Regions from separate parts of the Pseudalkalibacillus sp. JSM 102089 genome, predicted to be linked through region 2. Evidence: riboswitches for the same ligand, from Rfam matches in the RefSeq annotation. Region 2 holds a riboswitch; each other region holds the start of a gene.
The links. Region 2 has a riboswitch for cyclic di-GMP ahead of ABVF21_RS06625 (anti-repressor SinI family protein). Riboswitches for the same ligand answer to the same signal wherever they lie in the genome.

Region 1 (7,620 bases), on a different contig from region 2:
AACTAGAAGGAAAAAAGGATAACCAGAAAGACTCAGATGGAAAAGCTGCAAATTAGATCGAGGGGCAAGAAAAGACGCTAATGAAACGTAGCGTCTTTTCTTGTGAAGAGGATATCAGATGTCTCTGCTTCTTATTCGCCGTTTTCTTCCATGTAGGATATTGCCTTTTCTGCATGGATCGCAAATGTTAGCGGCGTTTTTTTTATGTAGCCAGCTTTTTTAAGTTCGCTAATTGTGGCGCTCACTGTTTCTCTTGTGGACCCGATCATCGTAGCGATATCATAATGCGTTAACTTAATATCAATGGTTTGCCATTCATTCTTTCTTTTACCAAATTTTTCGCTGAGTTTCATTAAAAGCGATAGGATTCGATATTTTACACTCCTGAGCGCCAGGTTTTCACTCATTTCATAGATTTCCTTTAAACGAGAAGAAAGAATTTCAATGAATTTTATGGCGAGCTTGGGGTTTTCGGAAATAAGTTCTTCAAATTGATCTTTTCCGATGACGCAGACATATACGTCAGACATGGCTTCCGCATATACGGAATCGTCATTGAGAGAGAAACTAGATGTTTCACCGAAGATGTTACCGTCTCCTAGAAGGTCAACAGTTAATTGTTTTCCTGCAGCGTTTGAGCGATAGAGACGTACCGTTCCTTTTTTTAAAAGGAAGAGGGCTTTCATCGGGTTTTCGGGTCCTAATATGACTGTTCCTTTTTTTAAAGGTTGCATGTCACTTACGCGATCAATTTGCATTAAATCATTCATTTCAAGTTCTTCAAATAAATTGATCTGAGATAACATTGTTAATTTATCTATTTTCATCACCTTCATTCATGTCAAAGTAGTTGTACTCCGTAATTTAGCTTACATCATTTTATCTATTTTATCACTTATACTCAACTATGTTAGGAGGTTAGAAGTCTAACATGGAACAGGTTACGTTATTTACGATTACGGCTTGTATCGATTGCTATAAAATGAAGCAACATCTTAAGGAAAGAAATATTCCATTTGTAGAAGTCAACTTAATGGAACAACCGGAAAGACTTAAAGATCTTATAAAGGTAGCAGGGGAATGTCAAGTGCCTTTCCTCGTAAAAGGTGAAGAAGCTCTTTTTTTGGAAGACCTTAACTAGCAAAGTAACAATAGAGTGTTGAGTGGAATAATATAGGGCATCTATAATTAAGAGGTGATTCTATGTCTGACTCAATTACTTCTGTTAAATATACCGCAATAGGAGATTCTATTACGTTAGGTACTGGAACGGTTTTGTTTACTCCAACATTTGTAGACTTTTATTCCAATTCTCTAAATTACGAGTTACAATTTCCGGTTAAAGCGCGAACGTTTGCAGAAAATGGTGCGACTACTGCAGATGTTAAACGATGGCTCTATTGCTCCCAAATTCCTATGAAACAATCGCCTGTTATTACGGTCACAGCCGGAGGAAACGATCTGATTGATGCAGCTGAAGCTTACGCTATTACAAAAAACAAGGCTGTACTAGATGGTGCTTTACATGAATGTTGTCAGAATATGAGTTGGATTGTAGCCTATTTATCGAAGGAGCTAAAACGGAATTACGCTCAAGCAATGATTCGGATTGTGAATTTGTATAACCCCATTCCTGATTTAGCTTTTTCAGATGTTTGGGTTAAGGCATTTAACCGACACATTGAAACATGTTCAGCTGGAAAATTCGTTAAAGTTGCTAATATTTATCCAGTTTTTAAAGGACGGGAAAAGGAATTTTTAGCTTCAGATGGAATTCATCCCAACACAAAGGGCCATAAAGAAATTTCAAATGCTCTCATAAAAACAGGAATATGTCTTTAAATGTTTAATTTAGTTAAAACTAGGGTAAAACTTTATGTTCATAAATTATTAAGATTTTGGGGAGGAACTTATGGTACAACAATCCATTCAATTAAACGAATTACGAGAACAATTGCTTCATGCTTATGAAGCAACACGCACAATGACGAACACATTAGTGGAACCACTTGAAACGGAGGATTTCACTATTCAATCGATTCCAGATGTAAGTCCTCCCAAATGGCACATGGCACACACAACGTGGTTTTTTGAAACGTTTATTCTGAAAGAATACTGTGAAAATTACAAGTCGTTTCACGAAGAATTCGAATACTTATTTAACTCGTACTATGAAAGTGTAGGAAGTTATTTCCCTCGCCATGCAAGAGGTTTGCTGAGCAGACCAAATATAGATAAAGTTAGAAGCTATCGATCTGATATTGATGAAGAAATGGTTACTCTTATTCAAGAAATTGACGATAGTAAACTTCACCAGGTTGCTGATTTAGTAGAAATCGGATTGAATCACGAGCAACAGCATCAAGAGCTTTTAATGACCGACATTAAATATAATTTTTCCATTAATCCATTGAAACCCGTCTACCGTTCACTTGAGGTTAATTCTAAAGAAAAAGCTACACCATTAGAGTGGATCTCGTTTGAGGGAGGTCTGATTGAAACGGGTATAAATGAAGATGATGGTTTTTCCTTTGATAATGAACGTCCAATACATAAATCTTGGCTTGAGCCATTTAAGTTAGCGACTAGAACAGTAACGAACGGGGAGTATCTTGCGTTTATTAAAGCTGGTGGTTATAAAGAAGCGACCTACTGGTTATCAGATGGTTGGGCAACAGTAAAGAAAGAAAATTGGCAAGCACCGTTGCATTGGGTTGAAAAGGATGGGGAGTGGTATACTTTTACGCTCCATGGGTTAGTTCCACTAAATATAGAAGAACCTGTTACACATATTAGTTACTACGAAGCTGAAGCATATGCAAGCTTTGTAGGTAAAAGACTTCCTTCTGAGTCCGAATGGGAACTTGCAGTTCGCGATCAGCCGATTGCGGGTAATTTTGTTGAAGATGGCATCTATCATCCCGTGGCATCGATCAAGGAAAATGAAGGTAGAATAAAAAAAGCCTATGGAGATGTGTGGGAATGGACGAAAAGTCCTTATATGCCTTACCCTGGTAATAAACCGCTTGACGGGGCGTTGGGTGAGTATAATGCAAAATTCATGAGCAGTCAGATGATTCTAAGAGGCGGATCATGTGTTACCTCCGTATCTCATATTCGTCCGACTTATCGAAATTTCTTTGGTCCAGATAAACGCTGGCAATTTACCGGCATTCGTCTTGCAGATGATAAGTAATCATTAAAAACTTCGCAATGGATCAGAGCTATTTGAAGAAATCACATAGCCAGAAGAATACTATCCGACTCGAACAGAATCTTAAAGAACTTAAACAGTTAGCAGAGAATTCAGGTTTCACACCAATGAAAACATGGACTGATCAAGAACAGCTTTTCAGTTTGCACTATCTTAGTGTGAATTAACGTAAGCTTTCTTACAGACATTCAATGATTATTTCGATATAATTGTTAATGAAGATATAGGTGAAGGAGAGATAATCATGAAGAAGATTGAAACAGCTGATTCTTATCAGTCATTCATTAACAATAATGGCGTATCCATTCTAAAATATGAAGCTAACTGGTGCCCGGATTGCAAGCGCCTTGACTTTTTTATTGATGATATAATGAATGCGCATCATGAAAAGCAATGGGCTCAAATCGATATTGAACAATTCCCTGAAATTACAGAGGAAAATGATGTTATGGGTATCCCGAGCCTTCTTGTCTATAAAGACGGCAAAAAGATTGGTCACTTGCATAGTGCGAATACCAAAAATCCAGATCAGGTGAAAGAATATTTAAGTCAATTCTAAACAAAAGAGAAGGTTGCGAAGGCAACCTTCTTTTATTTTGTTAGAACATATTCGATGGAGCCGTCAATTAATGAATGAACAAATGCAACTGTATATCCAATGCTAAGGTAAGTAGAGAGTGTTTCACTACAATGTGGATGTAATGGTTCTGTTGGGGCATGAATACTTTTATACATGGTTTTTACGGTGCTAGAGATGGGTTCACAACGAAGTAAAACAACATGTTTACCGCTCCAAGCGGTACTAATGTGATTTCTCTGCATATCACTCTTCCTTTGCGAAAAATATATTCAGGGAATACAGTTAGCATATGAGTGAAATCGTAGGATGTTAGAAGTAGAAATGGAAATTTAAAAATATTTTGAATTTTCATCGAATAACTGGTATATTAGTAGCATATAACGTCAAACTTCTCGATAATCACATCGATTCACTAAAAAGTTGTGTATTTTGTAAGTTTATGGTCGGAATGTGTCATTTCTGAATTCTCCAGACAAGGGCAAACCATCCTAAAGGATGGGACGCAAAGACACAGGTCTAATGTTGGTTCTCCAACGATGACGGCTGGTCCTCCTGGAAAACCCATGAAGGAGGAGAAAAGAATGACCATGGCTAAACCTAAGCCTAAGAAGGTACTTGATCAAGAATGGGTTATTCTCATGAGGGCTGCCAGAGAACTTGGATTGAAGAAAGAAGAGGTACAAGCATTCTTAAAACAACACAAAAACCGACATCTATGAATATACATAAATGCATGACGACCTATAAGGTCGTTTTTTTGTGATAAGCTTTGATGAAAGCAAATACGGTGTGAAATGAATATTCCTTGACTTTAGGGCAATATTTTTTGTATCATATGTCATATCAATTGCATACATAAACCATACTAACTATGAAGGATAAATAGTAGTCAGAGTAACCTTGTTTTTAGCGATTCGGGGACGGTGGAAGCCCGAACGAGGTCTGATGAAACGGCAGTCTGGAGTTACGTTACTTAAAGTGGATGCCTTATTTGCATCAACTAGGGTGGAACCGCGGGTGCATAAGCTCTCGTCCCTGGACATTTTTTGTCCATGGATTGGGAGCTTTTTATATTGATTGAGAAAAAAGGAGAGAATGACATGACAATTTCAATGGATCAGATCGTTTCAGTATCGAAGCACAGAGGATTTATTTTCCCTGGTTCTGATATTTACGGTGGACTAGCAAATACATGGGATTATGGACCACTTGGTGTAGAACTTAAGAAAAATATTAAAGATGCATGGTGGAAGAAGTTTGTTCAAGAATCACCTTATAATAGTGGTCTAGATGCCGCCATTCTAATGAATCCAAAAACGTGGGAAGCTTCAGGACATTTAGGTAATTTCAATGATCCTTTAATTGATTGCAAAAGCTGTAAAACACGTCACCGTGCAGATAAATTAATTGAGGACGCTCTTTCAACTGAAGAAGAGGACATGATTGCAGACGGCCTTTCATTTGAAGAAATGGAGCGTTTGATGAAAGAAAATCATATTACTTGCCCGGAGTGTGGCAGTGAAGATTTCACAGAAATCCGTCAATTTGATCTTATGTTTAAAACCCATCAAGGTGTAACAAAATCGAGCACGAGTGAAATTTACCTTCGCCCAGAAACGGCGCAGGGAATCTTCGTAAACTTTAAAAATGTTCAACGCTCTATGCGTAAGAAAGTGCCTTTTGGTATTGCACAAGTTGGAAAAAGCTTCCGGAATGAAATTACACCTGGAAACTTTACATTCCGTACTCGTGAATTTGAACAAATGGAGCTTGAATTCTTCTGTAAGCCAGGTAACGAACTAGAGTGGCATGAGTATTGGAAAGAGTACTGCAAAAACTGGCTTCTAAATCTTGGTGTAAAAGAAGATAGCATCCGACTGCGTGAGCATGCGGAAGATGAACTGTCGCATTATAGTAATGCAACAACTGATATCGAGTACAAGTTCCCATTTGGTTGGGGCGAACTTTGGGGTGTTGCTTCTCGAACAGATTACGACTTAAAGCAGCATATGGAACATTCCAATGAAGATTTCACTTATCACGATCAACAAACAGGTGAGAAGTATGTACCTTATTGCATTGAGCCTTCACTTGGTGCTGACCGCGTCACTCTTGCTTTCTTGATTGAAGCATATGAAGAACAGGAGCTAGAAGATGGCACAACTAGAAGTGTGATGCACTTCCATCCAGCGATCGCTCCGTTTAAAGCTGCTGTATTCCCTCTATCTAAGAAGCTTTCTGAAGAAGCGCGTGCTGTTCATGCGGAACTTTCAAAATACTTTATGGTTGATTATGATGAGGCTGGCTCAATTGGTAAACGTTACCGTCGTCATGATGAAGTTGGTACACCGTATGCCATTACATTTGATTTTGATTCTGTTGAAGACCAACAAGTGACGATTCGTGACCGTGACACAATGGAACAAAAGAGAATGCCGATTTCTGAACTGAAAAGCTTTCTTGAAGAAAAAACACAATTTTAATGTAAGAAGCCGCTCAAAATTCGAGCGGCTTTTCTTTATAATAAAGAATGACAATGATTCTTATTGATCGTTTACCCGCGAGATTAAACAAACTTGTTTTATAACTAATAAGGAGTGAATAGTAAGTGAGGATTCTATGGGATTTTGATGGCACATTATTTGATACATACCCTGCTTTTACAAAAGTGATGAAAGAATTAGTTTCTAATGATGTAAAGGAAGAAGATATTTTAAAAGAGCTAAAAGTGTCTTTTCGTCATGCGACGGAAGTGTTTCAATTAACTGAAGAACAAATTAAAACGTTTCGTAAAATGGATAATGCTTTGTCACCAGAAGATAAACCACCATTTCCTGGTTTGAAAACAATTCTTCAAAAAGCTGAATTGAATGTCATCATGACTCATAAACCGCGTGAAGAGGTGATCACGATTTTAGAGTATTTTAAAATGGAGCATTATTTCGCTGATCTTGTAGCCGGAGATGATGGATTTCCACGTAAGCCTGATCCTGCATCCTATCACCATTTGAATAACAAGTATCAGCTGGATCTTGCCGTTGGTGACAGAGTACTTGATATTCTCCCCGCTAAAGAAGTGGGAATGAAAACGTGTTTGTTTCAGAATAATTCTTCAGGCGCCGATCTATATGTTACTAATTATGAAGACTTGAAAAACCTGTTATGGCCATCTTTGTAAAAAGCTTTTTAAAGCATTTTAAAAGTTGAAGCCTTCATATTCATATGTGATAATACACATATGAATATGAAGGGGATGGTTTTGCCGTGGATAAAAAACTTCGCTTTATTTTAATTACATTTTTATTAGGGGTTTTTCTAGGCGCGCTTGATTCAGGAATCGTTTCTCCTGCCTTAACAACACTTATAGAAGATCTTGGCATCGATTTGAAATGGACAGTTTGGGTCGTTACGATCTATACACTTGTTTATGCGGTAAGCATGCCGATTGTAGGAAAACTTGCTGACTTATTTGGAAGAAAGCGTATTTTTCTTGCAGGGATTACGTTATTTGCACTAGGTTCCCTTCTTGCGGGAGTTAGTCAATCCCTTCCTGTTCTATTAGTTGGAAGAGCGATTCAAGCCCTCGGAGGAGGGGGAATCATTCCGATAGCGAATGCTGTAATTGGAAGTAGTTTTCCGAAAGAAAAACGAGGTATGGCCCTTGGTTTAGTAGGTGCGATGTTTGGTGTAGCAACTATATTAGGACCAAACGTTGGAGGTTTCTTCGTTGCACAGCTTAGCTGGCGCTGGATTTTCTTTATCAACCTTCCAATTGCTGTTGTTATTATCATAATGGGGTTAAAGCTTCCGGATGACCGAACAGAGA
Region 2 (7,620 bases):
CGGCAGTCTATCTTGGTTTTGCAGCAATTGTTCTTGCAGCCGTTCTATGGATGCAAGGTGGGCAAGAAAATGCTGGCCCGAAAGATTTAAGCGGAATTGATGAAGAAAGAAGTGCCTTTGACACTAATGACGAGTCCGTTCCAGTCCTTGGTGATTCAGAAGTCTTTAAAGTACCTGCAGCCGAAGATAGTGGTGTATTTGTGCAGAAACAATTCTATGACACATCAGCTAGCACGCAAGAACAACAAGCAGCCCTTGTTTTCTATAATAATACCTACTACCAAAATGCAGGAATTGACTACGCTAGTGAAGATGGAGCAAGCTTTGAAGTCAAAGCTGCAATGAGTGGTAAGGTTGTTAAAGTATCAGACGACCAGCTGCTAGGAAATGTAGTTCATTTAGAACACGCAGATGGGGTTGTCACTGTCTATGAATCGCTTGAAGCAGTTGAAGTGGCAGAAGGCGATAAAGTGAAGCAAGGCGATAAGCTTGGTAAGGCTGGAACAAACACATTTGATACAGACGCTGGTGTACACGTACACTTTGAAGTTCGTAAAGATGGTACTCCAGTTAACCCACTTGATGTTTTTAATCAACCTTCTTCCGCAATTGAAGGTCCAGAAAAGGCCGGCAATGAAGTTTCCAACCCATCAGCCTCAGAAGGTACTGATGTTGAGAACAAAGACAACAGTACAGAATCCGAAATGGATGCTGAGAAAGACGCCGAAGATGATGCAAAGAGTGCTGACGAGGATAAATCCGACGAGCAAAATACCAATGAGCAGAAATCGGATGATCAAAAATCAGATACAAAGGATTCAGAGTAACAGGAATCCCCGAGCAATCGGGGGTTTTTTATTTGTTCTCATTTCAATATGACACCGTTCGACCTTTCCCGGGAAATAGCATGCTAATTCAAGTTTTATAGCATAAAAAGAATTGAAATTGCTTGAAATCCTGAGGATTAAAGAAATCAATTAGTAAATAATTGCATGCAAAGATGCGAAGAGAAATACTATAGAAGAGGTTCTTTTAGGAAATGATTTAGCATACCAAAAAGGCAAAAATCGGACATTATAAGAAAATTTAAATAAAATCCCTTGTCCCTCTTGACTTTTTGGTATATAACCACCTTTGCCTTAATAAAATGTTACAAAACTTAGTAAATGAGGGGCAGAGGTGAGAAGTTGTGGTAAGGCTTCGAAGTATTCTTGCATGCAATACTCCTGACATCATGTAGGTCGACCTGATGACTAGAGCTTCGTAGCATGATCACTTTATCAGTCTCATTTCGCATCTCTCACATCCAATTTAGGGAGGCGAGTGGTGTGCACGATTACATCAAAGAGCGAACCATCAAGATTGGAAATTACATCGTGGAGACTAAGAAAACGGTGAGGGTGATCGCCAAAGAGTTTGGAGTGTCCAAAAGTACCGTTCATAAGGACTTAACAGAACGGCTTCCCGAAATTAATCCGGACCTCGCCAATGAGGTGAAGGGGATTCTCGAGTATCATAAATCGATACGCCATCTCCGCGGCGGCGAAGCGACGAGAATAAAATATAGAAAGGATACGGAAAAAGAAGAAGCTGTCAAATAATACGCCTAAAAACGACATTTTTTTCTAAATACTTTCTTCCTGGTTCTTTATTTGTGGTACAATATACTAATGGATAAGTAGTTTAAACATACTAGGACTGAGACAATAGATGAGTGAAAGAATACAGGGAGGATAAGTCATGTTTTCACGTGATATTGGGATTGATTTAGGTACCGCGAACGTACTGATTTATGTGAAAGGCAGAGGCATAGTGTTGGATGAACCTTCTGTCGTGGCATTAGACACTGGTACTGGAAGAGCACTTGCTGTAGGTGAAGAAGCAAGACAAATGGTTGGCCGGACTCCTGGAAACATCGTTGCAACACGTCCATTGAAAGATGGCGTGATCGCAGACTTCGATATTACAGAAGTGATGCTGAGACATTTCTTGAACAAAATTAATGTAAAAAGCTTTCTATCTAAGCCGCGTATTCTAATTTGTACGCCAACAAACATTACGTCTGTTGAAAAGAAAGCGATTAAAGAAGCTGCTGAAAAAAGCGGTGGAAAACAAATTTTCCTTGAAGAAGAACCAAAAGTAGCAGCGATTGGCGCTGGCATGGATATATTTCAGCCAAGCGGTAATATGGTTGTGGACATTGGCGGTGGAACGACGGATATCGCAGTTCTTTCAATGGGCGATATTGTCACCGCCTCTTCCATTAAAATGGCAGGGGACAAGTTCGATTACGAAATCCTGGATTACATCAAGAAAACGTATAAGCTTCTCATTGGGGAGCGGACAGCAGAACAAATTAAGATTAACGTAGCAACGGTATTTCCAGGCGGCCGGAAAGAAGAACTTGATATTCGTGGACGCGATATGGTTTCAGGACTTCCACGCACAATCACAGTGAAATCTGATGAAATTCAGCAGGCCCTTCAGGAGCCAATTACACATATGGTAATGGCCGCGAAGAGCGTACTTGAAAGAACTCCTCCAGAACTTTCAGCAGATATTATTGATCGTGGTGTCATCATGACAGGCGGGGGTGCTTTGCTTCACGGTATTGATCAGCTATTCGCTGAAGAGCTAATGGTACCTGTACTCATTGCCGAAGAGCCGATGAGCTGTGTTGCAAAAGGGACAGGCCTCATGCTCGAGCATATTGACAAAATTGCAAAGAAAAAATTAGTCTAAATTAGAACGGAAACTATTCGTAAGGGTGTAATCATAATGGCGAACAACCATGAAAAGGTGAACCAGACCTCAGAGCATAAGGAACTTCTTAATGAAGAGGCCATAAAAACGAATAAGAATAAAGAAACGAAAGAGCGTAAGCCAAGGATTCGGTTAATTCCAATCTGGCTACGCCTTCTTCTCGTTGCCCTATTGCTCGTCGCTTCACTTGTAGCAGGTGCGATGATCGGTTACGGTGTCATTGGAGACGGAAGCCCTGCAGATGTCTTTAAGAAGAGTACATGGATAAAGATTAGTGATATCGTCAAAAAAGAAGAGTAACAGTTAGGAGAATGAATTATGTTAGATAGTCAGGACATTAAGAAGATTATCCCGCATCGTTACCCTTTTCTGCTCGTTGATCGAATTCTTGAAGTAGAAGAAGAAGTAAGAGCAGTTGGTATTAAGAACGTTACAGCGAATGAAGAGTTCTTTAATGGACATTTTCCAGATTACCCTGTTATGCCAGGTGTGTTAATCGTTGAAGCGCTTGCTCAGGTAGGTGCTGTCGCGATGCTGAAGAAGGAAGATAATCAAGGTAAGCTAGCTTTCTTTACTGGTATTGACAAATGTCGCTTTAAAAAACAGGTTAAACCGGGAGATCAGCTTCGTCTAGAAGTTGAAATCATTCGTATCAAAGGACCGATCGGCAAAGGAAAAGCAACAGCAACAGTGGACGGCGAAGTTGCAGCAGAAGCTGAGATTATGTTTGCTTTGAAGTAGGACAAGCAAATCCCTATTTCCGTGATTTATACGGAAATAGGGATTTTTTGGAGTGTGAAGTTCATATTAGTAGAGGCTCGATGATGACTCAAATGTTGATGTAATGTTAAACGATCATAGAGACTATGTAAATTCTAACAAATACTCTTTTTTACCTGCTATGATTTACTCAACCGCTACATAGCGGTAAAACTTATCGAGTTCAGGGAGGAATTTTGGAAATGAATAACAAGAAATTCATGCTCAAAATTGCAACTTCGTTAGTAGCTGTTATGTTAATCACAGCGTGTAACAGCGGTGAAAATGATTCTGATAACGGCAATAACTCTATGAACAATGGAAGCAACACCGAAGAGCCAGCGGCTAACGAAAACTCTGAGAACTCTGCTGAATAAGAACTTTCTCTCCTGTCCTTCGTGGACAGGAGTTTCTTCTTTCAAGAGATAATTCTTTTGTAAACAGTTGATTTATTCATTATTACCATGATGGAGTTGCCACTTCTTAAACTCTAAATAGTCTGCGAAATCTTTTTTTGTAATACCTGAGCGCATCGCTTCTTCGATTAATTCTTTCCACTCCGTGTCGAGTGCCGGCTCCTCGTGATCTTCTTCTAATATGAACACTTCCATAGGAACCTTTAATTCTGCCGCTATTTTTTCAAGAAATTGAATAGAAGGATTAGCCTGTTGATTTCGTTCAATCGAACTTAAATAAGACTTGGCAACCCCTGCCCGTTTAGCGAGTTCAGTTAAAGACAGTCCCATACGATTCCGATAAAGTTTAATTTTTTCCCCTATCATCCCTTTACCTCGACTTTATCATTATTTATTGTTTTAATTTTATCAAGAACAATTTGTTCTGTAAACAGAACAAATGTCGTGTTTTTATATTAGTCTTCTAAAAGTCTCGTTGAACAAAATAATTAAAATTTAAGAACGAGAGAGTATTTAGTAGTATATAGCAGATTATATGCTAATAACAACTCAATACAAAGAATTTTCAGTCTTTTTAAACTTCCAAAATAAGACTATATTAGATGTACATTCTAAATAAAGAACAAAACGTTCTTTATTAATGTCGTTTATTGATGAAATATATAAGGGGGATGGGGAATGAAAACGTATACTGACGAAAAATTGGATCAGGAATGGGTGGCCCTTATTTCAATTGCAAGAAGAATGGGATTATCTAAGGAGGAAGTGAAGGATTTTCTAATCAATTCCTCAAAAAAGTAAGGAGGAATGATGGTGATCAAGTTAGGGGAAGGAACTTTTGTCTCGTATATTTTAGGGAAAAGGATTAAAATCATTGCGGTTGATAAACAGGTCGCCAAACTTTACATCAATGACGAATATAAAGGGAAGTGCGATTTATCTTTTATTCTAGAGAAAATCCACGGACTTGAAAATAAAGAACAAGACATCAAGGGAATAATCCGAGATGAACAGAAAATGTACGATGAACTTAGGGAGATTATACAAAACCAAAATATTTCATCTCATTATGAATAAAGGGACAAAGTGGGAGAAGTTTTTTGTTATTTATTTAGCATGTATTAACACTCTTGATGGATTTATCACATATTGGGGAATTCAAAATGGATGGATCGGAGAAGTGAATCCACTAATGCGAGCGCTATTTCAAATGGATCCACTTGTTTTCCTAATGTATAAAATAGGTTTGTCTATTTTTCTGATCGTCTTACTTTTAAAATTTCATCACTTAAAATCCGTTTTAATACGGATTTTATTAATCGTGGCTTCAACAATATATTCTTTCATATTGTGTATCCACGGCTATTGGGTATATATACTGTTACCCAAATAGATAAGAGCCTACTGGAAGATGTCGGCTCTTAAAAAAACAATTTATTGATCAGACCCCTGTTTGGCCCGCCACTTATTAAACTCCAGAAACTCCCTGAACTGGTCCTTGCTTATACCAGACTCCATCGCTTCTTTAACGATCTTTTTCCATTCCGAGTCTAACTCACTCTGATGAATAGGATCATCTCCTTGAAGTAATACCTCTACCGAAACATCAAGAACATTAGATATTTTATCTAGGAATTGGATAGAGGGATTTGATTGTATATTTCGTTCAATTGAACTCAGATATGACTTGGCCACATTCGCGCGTTCCGCTAATTCTGAAAGAGATAACCCTTTGCGTAAACGATACTTCTTTACTTCTTCACCTATCACGTGTATCCCTCCGATGCTTCGACAAATTTCTTTGATTGTATGTAATTATACCAGTATGTTATTGTTCCGTAAATAGAACGAAAGCGGCCTCCGTTCTGCCGCTTTCGTTCAGGTTACACTCCTTCATTTTTGAGAAACGCTTTGATTTCAGAAATTTTGATGCCCAATTCCTTCGCTTCTTTCATTAGTTTAATCCATTCCTCGTCAAGATTTTCTTCTGTATGTACGCCCATGTAACTCCTCCTTAAACTCTTTCCAGGTAGTTCAGCCATCATAGAAGCCTTCTCAGAAGAAGCTTCCTTAGATCTGTTTACTTTGCGCCCACTTTTTTTCAAAAATGGTTGCCCTTTTCTGGAGGATACTTTGTACGATCCATCATATATTTATGAAAATCCTACTATCATAATAGGTCATTAAACCTACGAAAGGTGTTGTAATTTGTAAGAAATATCAAAAATATATGACTTTTTTTGTAAATAAATAGCTTTTTTAAAATTTGGTGTTAGGAAAATACATACATCCACTAGCGATGGTCAAAATAGGACTATTACAAAGATGGAGGTTTTTCTATGAAAAAGTGGATGTTGTTATTGATGACGATGTTACTTTCCCTGAGTATTGCGGCTTGTTCGAATGCAAATGAAGAAGAAGGACCGGTAGAAGATCCCGAGATGCAAGAAGATACACCAGAAGATGAAGAGAATGTTAACGAAGATGATGGAACGATTGATCAGGAAGACGATGATACAATGAATAAGGATGGTTCAGAAGAAGGCGATAAAGATGAAGATGGTAACATGGATGAAGGGGATATGGACGATACAGAGCAAAAATCAAATGATGAAACTGAAAACCAGCAATAGGGACCTTAACGGGTCTCTTTTTTATATAAAATTGTCTAAAAAATAGGTGGACGGGAATAGTCAGAAAAAAGGAGAGTGTTAAATATGAAGAAGGTAGCCGTTATAACAGGTGGTGGATCTGGCATTGGAGAAGCCGCAGCTAAACGCTTTGCAAAAGAAGGCGTTCGAGTTTGCTTATTTGATTTGAAGGAAAGTCGAGCCGAACAAGTGAAGGAGTCGATCGTAAAAAACGGGGGAGAGGCGTTTGTCCTTGATGTGGATGTGGCCGATGAAGAACGAGTTACATATGGTTTGAAGGAAGTTGTTAACAAATGGGGACGCGTTGATATTCTGTTTAACAATGCAGGAATTAATGGCACACTGAATCCGATTGAAGAAATGAAGGTTGATGAGTGGGATCAGACGATTGAAACAAATTTAAGAAGTACTTTTCTAATGGTGAAACATACAATCCCTTATATGAAAGAAGATGGAGGGAGTATCATTATTACTAGTTCCATAAATGGCAATCGGACTTTTTCGAACTTTGGTATGTCTGCTTATAGTACTTCAAAAGCAGGACAGGTAGCCTTTATGAAAATGGCTGCTCTTGAACTAGCGCAGTATCACATTCGCGTAAACGCCATTTGCCCTGGGGCAATCGATACGAACATTGATCAAAACACAGACAAGAAAGATAGTGTAGAAGAAATTGAAATTCCAGTAGAATATCCTGAAGGAAGTCATCCGCTTGAGCAAAAACCAGGTTCGCCACAACAGGTGGCAGACGTCGTTTACTTTCTAGCTTCTGATGCATCTAGTCATGTAACAGGGACAGAGATGTATGTTGATGGAGCGGAATCGCTGTTATAATGACTAGCTGCTCGGGTTTCTTATTGACGAAGCTCATTTGTCAGCTTATCGTTTAGGTTGAGGTGAAGCAGATGTTTACTAAAGTGCACCATGTTGCGATTATATGTGGAGATTACGAAAAATCAAAGGAGTTCTATGTAGGTACACTCGGTCTTAAGGTTATCGAAGAAACTTACAGAGAAGAACGAAACTCATAC
Region 3 (7,620 bases), on a different contig from region 2:
TCCTTTATAAGTAAGTCTGCTTCAGGTTTTGTAAGAGTGAGCTGGTAGAGAGAGCCCTCTTTACTCAATAAGCTCACTTCTCCATAAGGGAAAGAACCTGTTTCAATTCGTTTACCTTGCTGTACTCGAATGAGCATTGTGGAAGGATTTAACAGGTCTTCTCCAGATACATGAATATAATCTTCTTCATACGTCACATCAATGCTTGCTTCCTCATATTTTTTGTATTTCAATAAACCATTATGTTGTGTTAAAGGTTCAAGGTATGGGTAGTAATCATTTGTTTTCTTTAACATAGCTTCAAGGTTTGTTTTCATACCCTCCCAGCCATCTCCCGTGGATCGTGCGGGGTCTAGCACATCATCTGGGTGAACAAAATGGGACATCATGCCAAAGTTCGCAATGGCATCAATTTGGATAAATTGATCTTCTTCAGATTCAAGATACCCACTAGAAATTCTTGGGAAGTTATATAAGCGATCGTACGACTCGTCTTGTCCAAATTCCTGGATATAGCTACCATCCTGATCGGTTCCTGAATAGAGAGCAGCGATCACCTCCAAGTGAGGGAGACTTTCCACAAGCGCAGCTATGCCAGTTTTATTAATAATATTAGAAGGAGGGACGTAGCTTTTAATTTGTTCTTTTGGGAAGAAATAATCGAATGAAGATTTGATGCGCTTGATTCCGACGGTCATTTCTTCCTGGCTTTCCCATGGAGAATAGCCAAGTTTAGGATCGATTGGTTCGTTATCTAGAACAAGTGATTGATGGTTATACCCATGTAAGCCTAGCTCTCCATCATGCTTCAATATGTCTCTTCCAAAATTCAGCATTGGATAGCGGATTCGCTCATTGAGGTCTTCGCTAGATTGTTCGGTTGTATCACGATACGTTCCAATGATTACACCTGTGTACAATACATTGTAATCCTCAGCAAGCTGTTTCATATCCTGCCACCAAACATTCGTGTAAAATTCTTTAATCGTCATATCATATTTATTTTGAATGGTGTCGGTTGTTTCATAAGGAACAGGGGACGGGAAGTCATCCAGATACACCACTTTAATACCGGCCTGACTGCTGACAAAAGCTGGGGTGAGGAACGACATAGCTTGTAGCAATAGCCCCCGAGAAATTTTTTCGGCAACGGAAGTAGTATTCCAGAATAGGATTTTTCCTTTCCCAAATTCATGTGTCCACAAAATAGGTTCGTCCTCGACTTTAATGAATACTTCTGAAGTTTTCTTAAGTTCCACATCGGCAATGCTATGGGCGAATAACGTAGAGCTGCTGTCTAAATCTATGTAACCTGGTAACAGTTCTTTTTTAAATGAAAGGCCGTTATAGCCGTCCATAAAATCTCCAAAATCAGTTACGCCAAGAAGCTCATTCCATTCGGCATTAATAAACCGAGAACCTATATAAAGTCGTCCTCCATCCTCGACGAACGATTTAATTTCTTCATAAGGCCAGTCTTTCGAGTGTTCTCCTGCTAGGACGAGGACATTGTAAGGAGAAGCCTCGATGGAAGGAATCTCATCTATCGAAATGGGCTCGTAAGCTACTTTGGCATAATCAAGAGCATGTTGGAGATTTGAGAGAACCGATTTCGATAAGTCGCTATCATCTTCATGGATATATATTTTCATCTTTTCTCCTTTCAACTCGTTGGATGAGGAGCTCATTGTTGCGTAAGAAACCTCTTTCGATTCCTTTGCAGGAAGAAGTTGTTGAAAGAGATCAAGACGAAGCATTTGTAAGCCACCAATAAAGATGAGAAGAAGAACAAATATGGCGATCACATATTGATACGATTGCTTTTTCATTCTGCATTTCCCCCAAGTTGTTTTAGGACAAAGTGTTGTTTGTCAGGTATTTTCCATTCTGGTACGTATATTTCTATCGCATTGAGAAGGGGTCTGATCATCGCCCAACTTCGCTTTCCGTAATAGTATTCAATTAATTTAAGGTAGCCTTCTGGTTCATTCTGAAAGGCCTCGGTCATGTATTTATACGTTTCGATAGCTTTTTCTTCATCACCCATCTCTAAATAAAGATCACCAAGATAAACATATCGCTGCGTATCATTTGTTGGGTTTTTTGTTTCATTTTCTAGTAAAGTAGCATATTCTTTCTGCACGTTACGAAGTGAACTATCTTCAAGTAATCCGCTTTTTATATAACGCTCGTACACATCAGCAACCTTTAGAAAGCTACTTTCATCATGAAGACGGTAAAGATCTTTCGCTTTCTGGAGTTCTTTCTCATACCGATCAAGAAGAATGTTCATCGTGGCCGCCGCGTAATGAACGGTTTCAGAATCGCTATTATTTAAGCCAAGGTTTAAATATTTTCCTTGATTCGTAATGTTTGAATTAATGAGACGGACTATTAAATCTTTTCTAGTAGTATGTTCATGATCGTTAAGTGCTTCCGTTAACGGGACTAAGTCAAGGCTAGTTGCTGCTTCATGACGAAGCGATTCCAGGTTTAAAACATCGAATGACACATATTCTCCGTAGTCAACGAGCATTTTATCTGTTACCCAGCGTTTCGCTAAGAGCCACGAAATGACTCCGAAAAGCTCACCAATCAGAGGTAAAAAGCAAGAAACGATAGCAATCCATGTAATTACACCATGATGGTTTTGATCCACAACCCGTTTTAACAAAAAGGATAAGATGAACATGAATATCGCATGGATAATATAAAGAAGGATAAGAGGATAGAATAAATTATCCAACATGCATGCCACCCTTTTCGGTTAAGGCTTTCTTGATTCGGTGTTTGACAATTTCTGCATTTTCCGGAGCTGTTCCAGGCAATAAGAAAGAGAAAATGTTTTCTGATGGGTCATATCCCATAATGTCAATTTCTCGAAGATAAGACCTAAGAATGATCTCAGCTTCAACAGGTGTAATACGATCGAATTTAGCAAAGTGAACGTGAATAACACTATAGGATTGATCAAATTCCTCGTTTCGTTTCTTCTGTATTTGCACCTTATGATCAAAGGCTTCTTTGAAATAAATATTTGTTCCCTGGAACATCTTTACTTTCTCTTCTTTCAGTTCAAGCTCAGTTGCTTTTTCAATCCTTGATGACATCCAATCAAGGACAAGCGACATGATTTGAATTTCATAAGTTGTTAGTTTAGCAAAATCAACTTGATAGATAACGAGTACTTCTTTGATCTGGTTATCATAAATAATTGGTCCAACTAGAACTGGGGAATTGTTCTCATCTTCTATCGTTCGAAGTGTGATCGTTTTATTACGGAAGAGGCGTTTGTAAACCGCCGAATCTTCTTCAATAAAAACCGTTTGCGGAAGATGGTTGGAGTCGCCCTTTCGAATGTGAAGACGTAAAGTTCTTTTAGAAGAATCCAAATGATAGATCGCTAATTCTTTCGCTTTAAAGAGATTCGAGATAATCGTAATGGCTTCATTTCGAATTAGTTCAGGTGATGATTGATCAAGTGCCTTCCCCACTTGATAGATACGTGTCAGACTATGTTCAGATTCCAGCATTTTTTCTTGCATCGTTTTCTGAGAATGTTCTAGTAGTTTAATAGCTTCAGTTAATTGTTCATTCTCATCTTTTAACTCATCGTGACGATAATGAAGGCTTTCATATCGTTCCTGGAAGGATGTACTGTATAAGCCACAAATGATGGCTAATAATAAGGTGAATAAAATCCATGAGGCTTCACTCGTATCATAGAAAAGCAGGTATATATCTCCTCCGTTAAAGCCGATGGCCATCATATGATAAATAAGGGCTAGAAAGAAGCTAAGCAACCCCATTGTTAATCCATACCTTAAAGAGAAAAGAAGAACAAAGAAAAATAATGGATCAAGCTCCCAGGTAGTTAAGTGAAGCTGAAAGAGTTGGTCACTAATACCGATAAGTGCAATAACAATAATGACCTCAACCAGTTTCCTTAGTGTGTTTTTCTGTGTGTAAATCATACAATCATCCTCATCTAAGAAAATTAAATACTTTTATGCAAAAAATATTGTGGAATTAATTCCAATTTCTGATATACTATTTTTGAAAACTAAATATGGAGAAGGGCAAACTTATTGAAAAATAAGGGCGCAAAGACATGGGTCGTCGATTCTATTTTGTGAATACCGATCGCCAGTCTACAATGCCAGAGCCGCTCTCTGATTAATCAGGAGGCCAACCAATGGGTATTATCTCAACAAAGCAAATTGTTGCAATGTCATGTGCTATTCTGTTTACATTTATCATGATTTCTCCTCTGACCTCTCACGCCGCCAGTCATCCACTATCTGACGTCACTTCTTACAAAGTTTATTATGATGCTCCTACGCCACGATTAATTACAAAAATGAAGCAATACGACGTAATGATCATAGAACCTGTTTACTATAGTAAACAACAAATTTCAGAAATTAAAAGTTCTGGTACAAAAGTTTATGGCTATATTAATACGATGGAAGCTGATAATTGGAATACAGCACTTATCAATCAATTAAATGAAGCTGATTTCTTTCACCGTAACGGAGAAAGAGTTCACTACACCGAATGGGATTCCTATCTCACCGATATCACTTCTGTTCACTATCGTGACGTTCTTCTATCAGAAGTGACAGCGCAAATCGCTGAAAAGGGACTTGATGGTGTTTTCCTTGATACAGTCGGTAATATTGATAATGAACATTGGGAGAACCCAACTGTCCTTCAAGCTCAACAAGAAGGAATGGTAGCCTTCTTACAACAAATCAAGCAACAACATCCTTCACTTTCTCTCATACAAAATTGGGGCTTTCAAACGTTAAAAGATTACACAAGTTCTTACGTTGATGCGATTATGTGGGAGAACTTCAATTATTCAACCGTATCGAAGGACGAATGGTCAAAAGATCGTATGGCTGATTTAAAAGAAATTCAGCAAGAAACAGACTTAGCAGTTCTTACGGTTTCAACAGAGCAGAAATGGAATGGCATTTCTTATGCTGAATCTAATGGTTTTGTTCATTTCCATACGAGGAATGGTTATAATAGCTGGTAAGTTCTTAATAATAGAATTGCATATAAATTAATAAAATACCATATTTTATGTAGATATTTCGATATAAATATTTTAAATTCCGACAGCGTTCGTCAAAAGCGAACGCTTATGTTTTTTAAAGAACGAAAAGTCTTAGTTGAAGAATAAAATGATGAAAAGATGTTAAAGAGTGGAGAGATTTTTCTTACCTAGTTTAAGCTGGAACATTTGTTAAGGGCTTCGCTGAAGATAATGGACGTTACTTATCAAATTAAATAAAACCGCAAAAGGTTAAGCTTAAATGCGCTTAACCTTTTTGCGGTAGTGAGAAGTGAAAGGTTATTGGATATTTGCTGTTTCAAGCTCAACTGCTTTTATAGCACCTTCCTTTGCTTCTGAAACAAACGCTAACTTATTTTCACCAGTATAATATACGTGCAAGTATTCGTTATCAAGTTCGTTGAATACAACTTCATCAGGCTCGCCAAACTGACAAACTACATCTGTATAAGGGATAGCGGGTCCTTCCGATAACGCGTTATAACGTAAATGACTTACCGTTTCGTTTGCAGTTAGGTAAGCGTACTTTTCATCATAGAAACCGGGTGTTCCTTCATAGAATGTTTCATCATAGGTCATCTCAGGCTTTATCTTCTTTAGGGCTTCTTCAGACATACCAAGAAAAATGGAAGCATCCTTAAGATGACCTTGCTCTGCAAAATCCAGTAATTCTGAATGGAATGGAGCTTTTTCACAGGAAGAAGCCTCTTCTAATGTTAGTGGTTTTTCATCTGTCATCTTATAATCACCGTTGAATCCAACAGCTGCATCATGGTAACTAAGACAAGCTTCTTCAATGAATGTAATAACGTCATTCGTTCGAATAAACGTACCTGAACAAGAGGGGTCTTCCGTATCCTCAAACGTTGCTTCATCACCGTTTATTGTAGCTGTTCCATTCAATTTCCCAACATCCGATCCACTACTAACGTCGATCGTAAACTGAAAGGATTCTTTCGTCACGTTTGATATGCTTAAGTTCCCTTGATCGAATGCAGGATCAATATAAAGTGCTTCTTTCCATTCAGAAGTACTTTCTTCGTTCGCTGCTTCATCATTCGTATTCGATTCCAGTTCGATTCGAGTATATACGCCTGTAAAAGAGGCGCTATTCTCATTCATTGATTCACATGCTTCACTCGTATCAATGGCTAAGCGGTCCTCTTTCCAACCGAACGAGGCTTTGCAAGCCTCATTATCAGGGTGTGTGAAATGAGCCATTTCTCCGTTAACCTCAGCAGTCCCTGAAAGCTCTCCAACATTTTGACCATCATAGGATTGAAGCATAAATGTAAAGGAAGTAGAAGTTGAATCTGTTACATCAAGCCCCCCGTGGATTTCTCCATCTTTCTCCCACTTGTACGTGCCATCTTGAAATAGAATGTCCTTTTGTACGGCTTCCTCTGAAGGCTTGTCCACCGTTTCTTTCTCCGCTTCTACCTTTTCCGATGAGTCAGAAGTAGTTAAGAAGTTACATGACGTGACGATGAGTAGTAAAGTAAACAACAATACGAGACGAAGCGTTTTCATATGATTCCTCCCTACTGAAGTAAGTTGATGACATCATTATACATAACGTTCCGTAAAAGAATGGGATATTGGTGTCGAGCCGGGAAAAAATTCCTTGTCTAGTTTAAGCGAATTCTTTTGTAATTTAGTTGACCATTTCCGGGGAAATGAATGGAAGAAGTCGAATGAAAGAATGGTTTCTTTTATAATTCTAGAAAAAGTGTTGAAACGTTTGAGATCAGGGGCTCTCGACAAATATCTTCTATTTAGTTAGAAATGTATGAAAAATATCATATATATTGAAAATGACTGCAAAGACGTTGTTTAGGAATGATCGTTTTGAAATACTGAAGAAAATGCAGAAATTATGGTAAGCTGTTGATAGATTTTGATTATGAGTGAAAGGTAGTTGAGTGATTCTGGATTTTATCTCAAACAACGTCGTGTTACTTGGTGTAGCATGTCTTATCATTGCTCTGTTGCTAGCAAAATTCACAAAGAAGAAATGAGTTTCCGTCTCTATATCCCTATTCGTTCTCGGTTCTCTTATGAAAATCATTCGTAATCCTAAGAAATTCGAGAAGTTTGATGAGTCAGAAGAAGTTGGAGGTATAGAAGAACAAAACCCGAAAGATAGAGCTGTATAAACGTAAGGAACAGACAACCGTCTGTTCTTTTTTACTTGAATGGATTACCGCGTGAATGAATCGTGCTAAACTAGTAATATATGAAGAGAGGAGTGAAGGTAAGTGGGGAAATGTACAATCGATCACTCGTACGGAGACGTTATGACAAAGCTTGAGAACCAGTCACCTTATATGCCAGATGAACTTGTGCAGGATACATATCGCTTCTTACAACAAACGATTACACAGGAAACATTGAACGAACTGTTTCACCTATTGAAGAAATATGATCTCGCTTCCGAGGAAGTGCGCCTAGAACGGAATGCTGGACTTCAAAAACTGATGCGGTAAACGGTTTTAACTCAAATTCGATATTTCCACGAAATCCTAATTCATGCCGCT
Region 4 (7,620 bases), on a different contig from region 2:
AGGCGAAGCAACATCTGATAATCCGAGTGAAGAGGGTACAGAAGAGCATCCGAATGATCATACAGAAGGTGATTCTGAAGAGGAGTCTTCTGAATCGAGCGAGGTCGCAATAACGTCTGGTTCTTCGGCTGTCGATTATTTGAAGCGTGAATTAGAAGCTGATGAAACACAAAACATTGATTTTGAAGATATCGTTTTTAGAGAGATGGGACCGATTCAAACAGATGATGGTGGATCTTATTATACTGTGCAACTTACTTCTAAATCCCTTAAGGAAAAGGGTGGTTCTGGAACGGTAGGGTTGTACAAAGTGTATGAAGATGGAACATATGAATTGAACTGATCAGTCGTTTGATTTCTAACACGATGAAATTTCTAAGGAAGAGCTTTTCCGGGATGAGGAGAAGCTCTTGTTTTATAATCACAAGCGTTTGTACGGAGGAGGATGAACAGTTAGTGAATCGAAATATTCTCATATGGGATCTCATTTGCTACGTTGTATTTCCGATTGGCATTTGGCACCTGTCTCGAGACATCATTGGTGACTACTATGCTATGCTTATATCAACTATCCCTGGGTTGATATATAGTATCATCCGCTTTATTCTACTGAAGAAAATAAACTTTTTTGGGATTTTTCTCATTGTGACGTTAGCAACGAGTACGTTAGTTGACGTTCTTTCCGGGTCTGCCATTCAAATGCTTTGGAATCGTGTCATCTATTCTTATGCGATGGCACTGATTATGGTTGTAAGTATTGTGATTAATCGGCCGATCTATTTATTGTTTACAGTCGATATCATGGAGCTCCAGGGCAGGAGCCGTCGCATTCTAAAACAGGAGTTTTACCAGAAGAAAATCTTAACGATATTTAAGCTCATCACTTTTGGTTTTGTGTGTAAGAACATCATCGTAGCGTCGATCAATGTTTGGTTGATCTTACAATATGGCGTGGATTCTTTTGATAAAGGCATTCTCTTGAAACAAATAGTCGGTTGGGGGATTACGCTTATTTCGGTCTACGGGTTTTTCCATATTGCCAAATTACTACAATACAAAAGCAACAAAGAAATGGAACAAACGTTATAGCTAAATTGTATGAGAGAAGGCTTCGTAACAAAGGGATAAGAAGAGAGAGGCGGCTAAAAAAGTGTACTGGTTTATAGCACTATTTGATGAGAAGACAGAACAGCAGGTGAAAGACATATGGAATGACCTAAGCGAGCAGTCCATTTCTTTCTATGCAGATGAAGTGAAAGATGGTAGGCCACATATTACATTAGGAAGCTATGAAAGCTTAGATAAAAAGAAGTTCATAGACGAAGTGGATGCCTATTATAATGAAAAAGTAGGCATTGAGATTACGTTTAATACAATCGGATCTTTCCTGGATTATGGGGCAATCTTTCTAACGCCTACGGTGACGCAAGAATTGCTTACGTTTCATTCGGATCATTATCAAAACCTTGGCGAATTCAATGAAACAGCTAACTCTTTATATTTACCTGGCAAGTGGATTCCTCACTGTACGTTAGCTAATGATCTTTCGCATGAAGATTTAGCGAAGGTGTATCACTATTGTATTGAACGGAATGATACGGTCTATGGCAGAATCGAAGAAGTGGCACTGATCGAATTGGTTGAAGAAGATGAGGAAGGAATGAACGCGCCGATTATTTACTCCAAAAGGTTAAAATGATCAACTTCTATGAAAATCATAAGAAAAAGCAGGTCACACTAAAAGGATGTGAACCTGCTTTTTTTATGTGTTTTCTTGTCCGCTTATTTCATTACCTTGCTCTTTGGAAACCAGAAAAGGAACGAGCATTGGAATAATTAATACAAGCACGAGCAGGCGTATGACCTGCATGGCAGCAACGATGCTGGCATCTAAGTCAAGAGATGCTGCAACAGAAGACATTTGCGGTGCGCCAGCTGGAACGATCGCGAGTAGACTTGTGATGAAATCGAGCGGCGTCATGAGATAGAACACAAACGTTACGACAAATGTTAAGAAAAAGAATGAGAGAAGAATCCAAACGCTTGTCCACCCGATTTCTTTGATTTCCTTTAAAGCTCTGCGATCAAATCGCACTCCGATGATGACGCCAAGCATCGCCATTCCCATACCTACAAGGAGATTCGGCATGGTTGGAAGCGGTTGGATAAACGTGTGAAAGAGAAATCCAATGATAATGGCGTATAGAAAAGGTGCGATCGGAATGCGCCATTTCTTTGCGAGGAAAAGGGTGATTCCAATTAACAAAAGGTAGAAAAGAATAGCAAGTCCCAACGGCATATTCACTTGAGAAGTGGCTTTCATCGCAGCACCCTGTACTTCATCTGTCGATAGAAAGGAAGACATAAAACCAGCGACGAGCGAGATAGTTGAGACAAGCATCATGATGCGAACCGTTTGAAAGGCAGCAACCATACCTAGATTCGCATTGTATTCGCGACTTAGAGCCATCATAACCGATGCTCCGGCTGGTAAACAGCAGAATAGCGCTGTTTTTGAATCAAGGTTTGAATAGTTTTTTAGAATCTTTCCTAGGACCCAGCTTGCGATTAATAAGATGATCATTGAGACCGCTAGAGGGAAGAGGTAACTTGCGACTTCCTGAAACATTTTTGCTTTAATACTTAGACTGATGCTGACACCGATCACGGCTAACGAGAGGTCAAACAATAGATTCGGGTAAGCTATATCATCAATCATAAGACGATAGAAGGCTCCAACAAGCATTGCCCCTAATAACCATCCAGCGGGCATGTTGAGAAGGTCAAAGAGAAACCCAACGGTAAAAGCTTTGAAGAGTAGTAGTCCTTTTTTCATTCAAACAGCACCTTCAAAAAACAATATCGTTGTTTATCGAGAAGACAACATCGTAATAGTCTTTCTCTTGAAATGAGAACAGTGATTTTCAACAGTGTAGCATATCTTCACTAGCATATTCATGCGATACGATTCGCTTGAAATATTCACAGAATGTTCACTTACGAGCGCGAATTGAAATGACTATACTAGTCACTATGCTAGAAAGAGAGGATGAGTCGTTTGCCAGAAACGAAAAAAGAAGGTTTTTATTTTGGATTAATGATGTGTTTTGGAATGGTATGTGTGATGACATTCTATAACTTATCTACGAATGGATTAATGGGAGAAATGACTCTTATAGAATTGCTTATGAGTCTACTGGTTGGCTATATTATCGCTTTGTTATTTGAAATGATTGTGGTAGGTCCCATTGCGAAAAAAATTACGTTTCGTTTGCCATTTAACAAATCTCATAAATGGAAGATTATTTTAATTCTTTCAACTTGTATGGTTATCGGTATGGTATTCTTTATGTCATTTTACGGATTAATAATGTCATATGCTAATAGCGGATCTATGGAGCATTCCTTCCTAAGAGAGTATGTATCGTTATTTATTAAAAATGTCATTGTAGCCTTCCCGTTACAGCTCCTCATTATAGGGCCACTCGTTCGGTGGTTGTTCGTGAAGTATGTAAAAACGAATAAACCAATGAGCGCTAAAGCACAGTAATGGAATAAGTAGCAGTGAATTTGATTTATTGAAGAAGTGAACAGATGGTAAAAAAAGGGTGCCCTGCTGAAGGGCATCCTTTTCTAGTTGGTAATGGTTACTTAAATCTTTAGATGGGGAAATTTAAAATTCTTCATAAGTAGCTGGATCTTGATCATTCAATCGTCCATTTGTTTTCGTTAATTCAGCCATCATCGCCATTTCTGTTTCATTTAAAGAAAAGTCAAAGATAGAGAGGTTCTCAAGCTGACGTTCTGGAGAAGATGATTTAGGAATCGGGATGGATCCTAATTGATAATGCCAGCGTAAAATCACCTGAGAGACTGATTTGTTATGTTGATTTGCTATTTGACTAATCGTTTCATTTTCTAAAATGTCAGTCACTCGAGCTAGCGGACTCCAGGATTGTGTTTTGATGTTGTTTTGTTGATGAAATCTTCTCTGATCTTCCTGGTTGAAGAAGGGGTGTAGTTCGATTTGATTGATACTTGGCTTTACGCCGGTTTCTTTCTCCAATTGCTCAAGATGCTCCGGAAGGAAATTACATACGCCAATCGAGCGAATGAGTCCCCATTTCTTAGCGTCAATTAGAGCTTGCCAAGCTTCTGGATAAAGACCTTGTTTAGGGTTCGGCCAGTGAATGAGGTACAAATCATAATAATCAAGATTGGCTCTATATAACGACTCCTGAATAGCCGTAACCGCTTTATTATATTCGTGATAGCGACCTGGTAATTTAGAAGTGACGCGCAGTTCATTTCTAGGAACTGTACTTCGACGAATGGCTTCGCCTACGGTACCTTCATTTTCGTAATTGTAAGCTGTATCGATGAGGCGATAGCCAACATCAATCGCACTATTAATTGCAGTTGCGCCTTCATTTCCATTTAGTTTGTAAGTACCGAAACCGATAGCGGGTAGTGTAAGTCCATCATTCAACGTTAGTTCTGGGATTGATTCCTTCATCAAAGATCATTCCTTTCAATAATAATCACCTTTTTTATCACACTTTAAATCTACCACTTCCTAAAAAATGCAAACATATGTAAGCGTATTAACAGTGAATTTATTTGTGAAAGGGGGAGAGATCAAATGAAAAATATCAAAAAAAGCTTATTAGCTAGAAGAGACCAAATAAGCTTCTTTTATATTTAGAGAGTCATGAGAAGCGGCTTTATCAAGTGCAATTGAGGATTTTTTCATAACACTCTGTTCGTGTTTGGGGAGGAGTGATTCCTCTTCTAATGATTTCACTAGTTAACATTTCAATAAAAGCTTCATCTAATTGAAGAGTATACGCATCACAAAAAGCGATTAGTAAATCCTTAGTTGATAAGAGTCGCAATCTATTCGACCTCCCTGTTCTATTTGGTTTTGTTTAAACGGTTATTGAAAAGCGCTGCTTAATTTTGACGTTTGGCGTAATCAAAATAATGAAGCAGAATCTTTTTCCCTTTTAACCGTTTTTCCAAATAAGAGATAAACAAGGAGGTGGTGTATGGCTCATAGAAGTTATTCCGATGGGCATGAATTTCTTGAATAGCTAATTGGTCAGAATGTTTTGGACGATAAGCTCGATCAGACGTCATTGCAATGTAGCTATCGATGACTCGAAGAATCGAAACAGATCGAGGAATTTGCTCATCGTGTAATTGGTAAGGATAGCCAGTACCATCGTTATTCTCATGATGATTTAGTATAAGAGACGGCTCAATATCAATCTCTGGAAAATCATTAAGTAGTTCTATTCCAAACTCTGGATGCTGCTCGACATACTCTTTCTCATAAAGGGTTAGTGGGCTCTTTTTTTGAAGGATTTCTGTTGGAACAAGCAGTTTACCGATGTCATGTAGCAAAACAGACTCAAGAAAGGGTCGTTTCAACAATGACCGGAAATTGTAATGCAAACAGAAATCAATGAAATAGCTCGTTGTTTGCACCGAATGGACGAAGGCATGAGGATCGTGACGCCTTAGCAGTTCCATTATCCGTCGTGACTGCAATGAAAATAAATGAGTGTGCCCGTACAATGTACACTTTTCCATGTTCATTCTCCTTTTTAAGGAGCCGGTTGCACTACTTACTCCCTATCACTCAAGTGCCCAGGCTAGAATGATAGTTCATCGCATTCTCTTTTTTTGTGGATCTCTTACTGAGGTATCATGTCATGAGGATATACTTATATAATCATTACCATAAAAAGTGGGATTTGTTAATAGCTTAATGTGTTATGATAGGTTTATTTTTGAAAGGAGATTGGAATATGAAATCTGACGTATTAATTGTTGGCGCGGGTCCGACTGGACTTGTATTAGCCCTCCATCTGGCGAAATATGGAGTTTCATTACGAATAATTGAGAAAAATGCGGGACCCGGAGAAGCATCACGTGCGCTAATTGTACACGCTAGAACGCTAGAATTCTATGACCAAATGGGCTTCGCAGAAGAAGTCATCCATCAGGGGATTGAAGTGAAGACTATCCAATTTCGAGAAGGAAAGAAAGTAAAAGCGAACATATATTTTCGTGATCTTGGAAAAGGATTAAGTCCTTTCCCATTCGCCCTAAGCTATCCGCAAGATGATCACGAGCAGCTGCTAATTAACAAATTAGCCGACGAAGGCGTTGAGGTGGAATGGGAGACAGAGTTGGTTTCGTTTATGGATGAAGGGGACCATGTTCAAGCCGTTATTAAAAAAGATAATAAGGAAGAACGGAGTGAGTTTTCATATATATGCGGGTGTGATGGGGCGCATAGTACTGTTCGAAGAGAGCTTGCTTTTGATTTTCCAGGTGGAACGTACGAGGAACTGTTTTTTGTGGCGGATGTTAAAGCGAACACCGGACAAATAGCTGAAAGTAGTTTAAATGTGTATTTAGATTCTGACACCTTTTACTTATTCATGCCGGTTAGAAGCACGGGAATGGAACGGATTATTGGAATAGTTCCTCGCAATTTAACCGATCAAAGCTCAGTTGCGTTCAAGGATTTCCAGTCGCTGATCGAGCAGAGAACAGGCTTAACGATTCAACATGTGAACTGGTTCCAAACATACAAAGTCCATCATCGCGTTAGCAGTCACTTTAGAAAAGGACGTGCGTTTATTGCCGGAGATGCTGGACACATTCATAGCCCGGCTGGCGGACAGGGCATGAACACCGGTATTGGGGACGCGGTGAACTTAGCGTGGAAGCTAGCTGCAGTGTTGCTTCGGAAAACGGACGAAGGCATTCTTGATACATTTGAAGAAGAGCGTATTAACTTTGCGAGAACGTTAATCGATACAACTGATCGGGCGTTTACTTCTATTATAGGTGACCACATGACGAGCAAACTACTGCGGAAAATCGTCATACCCAACGTGGCTCCATTTACGCTTCGTTCCTTTTCCATTGCTCGAAAAGCAGCCTTTAGAAGGCTTTCTCAAATCAACATTCATTATCGCAACAGTCAACTTAGTGTTGGTACAGCGGGGAAAGTTCATGGTGGAGATCGCCTGCCATGGATCCGAACAGAATCATGCATTAATTATGATGCGCTTAAGTCAATGGATTGGCAGCTTCACGTATACGGTCAAGCAAATGAAGCCGTTAAGGGTTTTGCCAGGGTATCTGGATATGCTCTATATGAGTTTAGCTTTGAAAAAGCAATGACGAAAAAAGGATTGCAGGAAAATGCGCTGTACCTGATCCGGCCTGATGGTTATGTAGCTTTAGCGGATAGTGAACAGAATGTGGAAAGATTGAAACAGTACGTATCAAAATTCAACATTTTATCTTTAGACAAGGAGACTTAAGGGCAAGATTCAGTTTCTTGTTTCCTTAAGTCTCTCTGCTTTGTTTAGACATTTTGATAAAAATATCAGTTATCACTTTCGCTACATATATGACGAATAAATAAGCTGCTAATAAAACAAACCAATTGGTGTATAGTTCAAAGAGGTCGAGCCAAATTAAAATCGGCTTAAAAATAAACGTAAAGCCTACTGCTGAAAGCGTGCCGTATAACCAGTAGTTTTTCTTATGTGATAAGCACCACTGATAAAGCAAAATAAAATAGACCGGGACAAG

Region 1: it holds a riboswitch for cyclic di-GMP, as region 2 does, so the genes downstream of both, ABVF21_RS01210 (anti-repressor SinI family protein) here and ABVF21_RS06625 (anti-repressor SinI family protein) in region 2, are expected to answer to the same signal.
Region 3: it holds a riboswitch for cyclic di-GMP, as region 2 does, so the genes downstream of both, ABVF21_RS14165 (endo alpha-1,4 polygalactosaminidase) here and ABVF21_RS06625 (anti-repressor SinI family protein) in region 2, are expected to answer to the same signal.
Region 4: it holds a riboswitch for cyclic di-GMP, as region 2 does, so the genes downstream of both, ABVF21_RS08770 (HD-GYP domain-containing protein) here and ABVF21_RS06625 (anti-repressor SinI family protein) in region 2, are expected to answer to the same signal.

The regions. Positions count from the first base shown of each region.
Region 1 is NZ_JBEWYW010000001.1:265,018-272,637, reverse strand. It holds gene ABVF21_RS01245 (hypothetical protein) at 1-56, shown strand, start outside; gene ABVF21_RS01240 (Crp/Fnr family transcriptional regulator) at 132-827, opposite strand; gene ABVF21_RS01235 (glutaredoxin family protein) at 932-1,141, shown strand; gene ABVF21_RS01230 (SGNH/GDSL hydrolase family protein) at 1,204-1,842, shown strand; gene egtB (ergothioneine biosynthesis protein EgtB) at 1,913-3,196, shown strand; gene ABVF21_RS01220 (thioredoxin family protein) at 3,459-3,773, shown strand; gene ABVF21_RS01215 (hypothetical protein) at 3,806-4,036, opposite strand; cyclic di-GMP riboswitch class I at 4,262-4,350, shown strand; gene ABVF21_RS01210 (anti-repressor SinI family protein) at 4,376-4,513, shown strand; gene ABVF21_RS01205 (glycine--tRNA ligase) at 4,895-6,277, shown strand; gene ABVF21_RS01200 (HAD-IA family hydrolase) at 6,403-6,972, shown strand; gene ABVF21_RS01195 (MFS transporter) at 7,059-7,620, shown strand, end outside.
Region 2 is NZ_JBEWYW010000002.1:415,641-423,260, reverse strand. It holds gene ABVF21_RS06680 (peptidoglycan DD-metalloendopeptidase family protein) at 1-827, shown strand, start outside; gene spoIIID (sporulation transcriptional regulator SpoIIID) at 1,329-1,601, shown strand; gene ABVF21_RS06670 (rod shape-determining protein) at 1,741-2,742, shown strand; gene ABVF21_RS06665 (DNA-directed RNA polymerase subunit beta) at 2,779-3,063, shown strand; gene fabZ (3-hydroxyacyl-ACP dehydratase FabZ) at 3,082-3,504, shown strand; gene ABVF21_RS06655 (hypothetical protein) at 3,720-3,899, shown strand; gene ABVF21_RS06650 (helix-turn-helix domain-containing protein) at 3,972-4,304, opposite strand; gene ABVF21_RS06645 (anti-repressor SinI family protein) at 4,617-4,739, shown strand; gene ABVF21_RS06640 (hypothetical protein) at 4,752-5,015, shown strand; gene ABVF21_RS06635 (DUF5658 family protein) at 4,945-5,331, shown strand; gene ABVF21_RS06630 (helix-turn-helix domain-containing protein) at 5,373-5,708, opposite strand; gene ABVF21_RS06625 (anti-repressor SinI family protein) at 5,822-5,941, opposite strand; cyclic di-GMP riboswitch class I at 5,964-6,064, opposite strand; gene ABVF21_RS06620 (hypothetical protein) at 6,278-6,571, shown strand; gene ABVF21_RS06615 (SDR family oxidoreductase) at 6,656-7,423, shown strand; gene gloA2 (SMU1112c/YaeR family gloxylase I-like metalloprotein) at 7,495-7,620, shown strand, end outside.
Region 3 is NZ_JBEWYW010000006.1:61,694-69,313, reverse strand. It holds gene ABVF21_RS14180 (DUF2194 domain-containing protein) at 1-1,829, opposite strand, end outside; gene ABVF21_RS14175 (hypothetical protein) at 1,826-2,746, opposite strand; gene ABVF21_RS14170 (hypothetical protein) at 2,739-3,974, opposite strand; cyclic di-GMP riboswitch class I at 4,069-4,159, shown strand; gene ABVF21_RS14165 (endo alpha-1,4 polygalactosaminidase) at 4,196-5,044, shown strand; gene ABVF21_RS14160 (hypothetical protein) at 5,363-6,613, opposite strand; gene ABVF21_RS14155 (hypothetical protein) at 7,342-7,569, shown strand.
Region 4 is NZ_JBEWYW010000003.1:99,043-106,662, reverse strand. It holds gene ABVF21_RS08805 (hypothetical protein) at 1-343, shown strand, start outside; gene ABVF21_RS08800 (VC0807 family protein) at 457-1,089, shown strand; gene ABVF21_RS08795 (2'-5' RNA ligase family protein) at 1,151-1,699, shown strand; gene ABVF21_RS08790 (AbrB family transcriptional regulator) at 1,763-2,836, opposite strand; gene ABVF21_RS08785 (DUF2798 domain-containing protein) at 3,059-3,550, shown strand; gene ABVF21_RS08780 (aldo/keto reductase) at 3,674-4,516, opposite strand; gene sda (sporulation histidine kinase inhibitor Sda) at 4,728-4,895, opposite strand; gene ABVF21_RS08770 (HD-GYP domain-containing protein) at 4,954-5,595, opposite strand; cyclic di-GMP riboswitch class II at 5,607-5,690, opposite strand; gene ABVF21_RS08765 (FAD-dependent oxidoreductase) at 5,814-7,346, shown strand; gene ABVF21_RS08760 (CBO0543 family protein) at 7,372-7,620, opposite strand, start outside.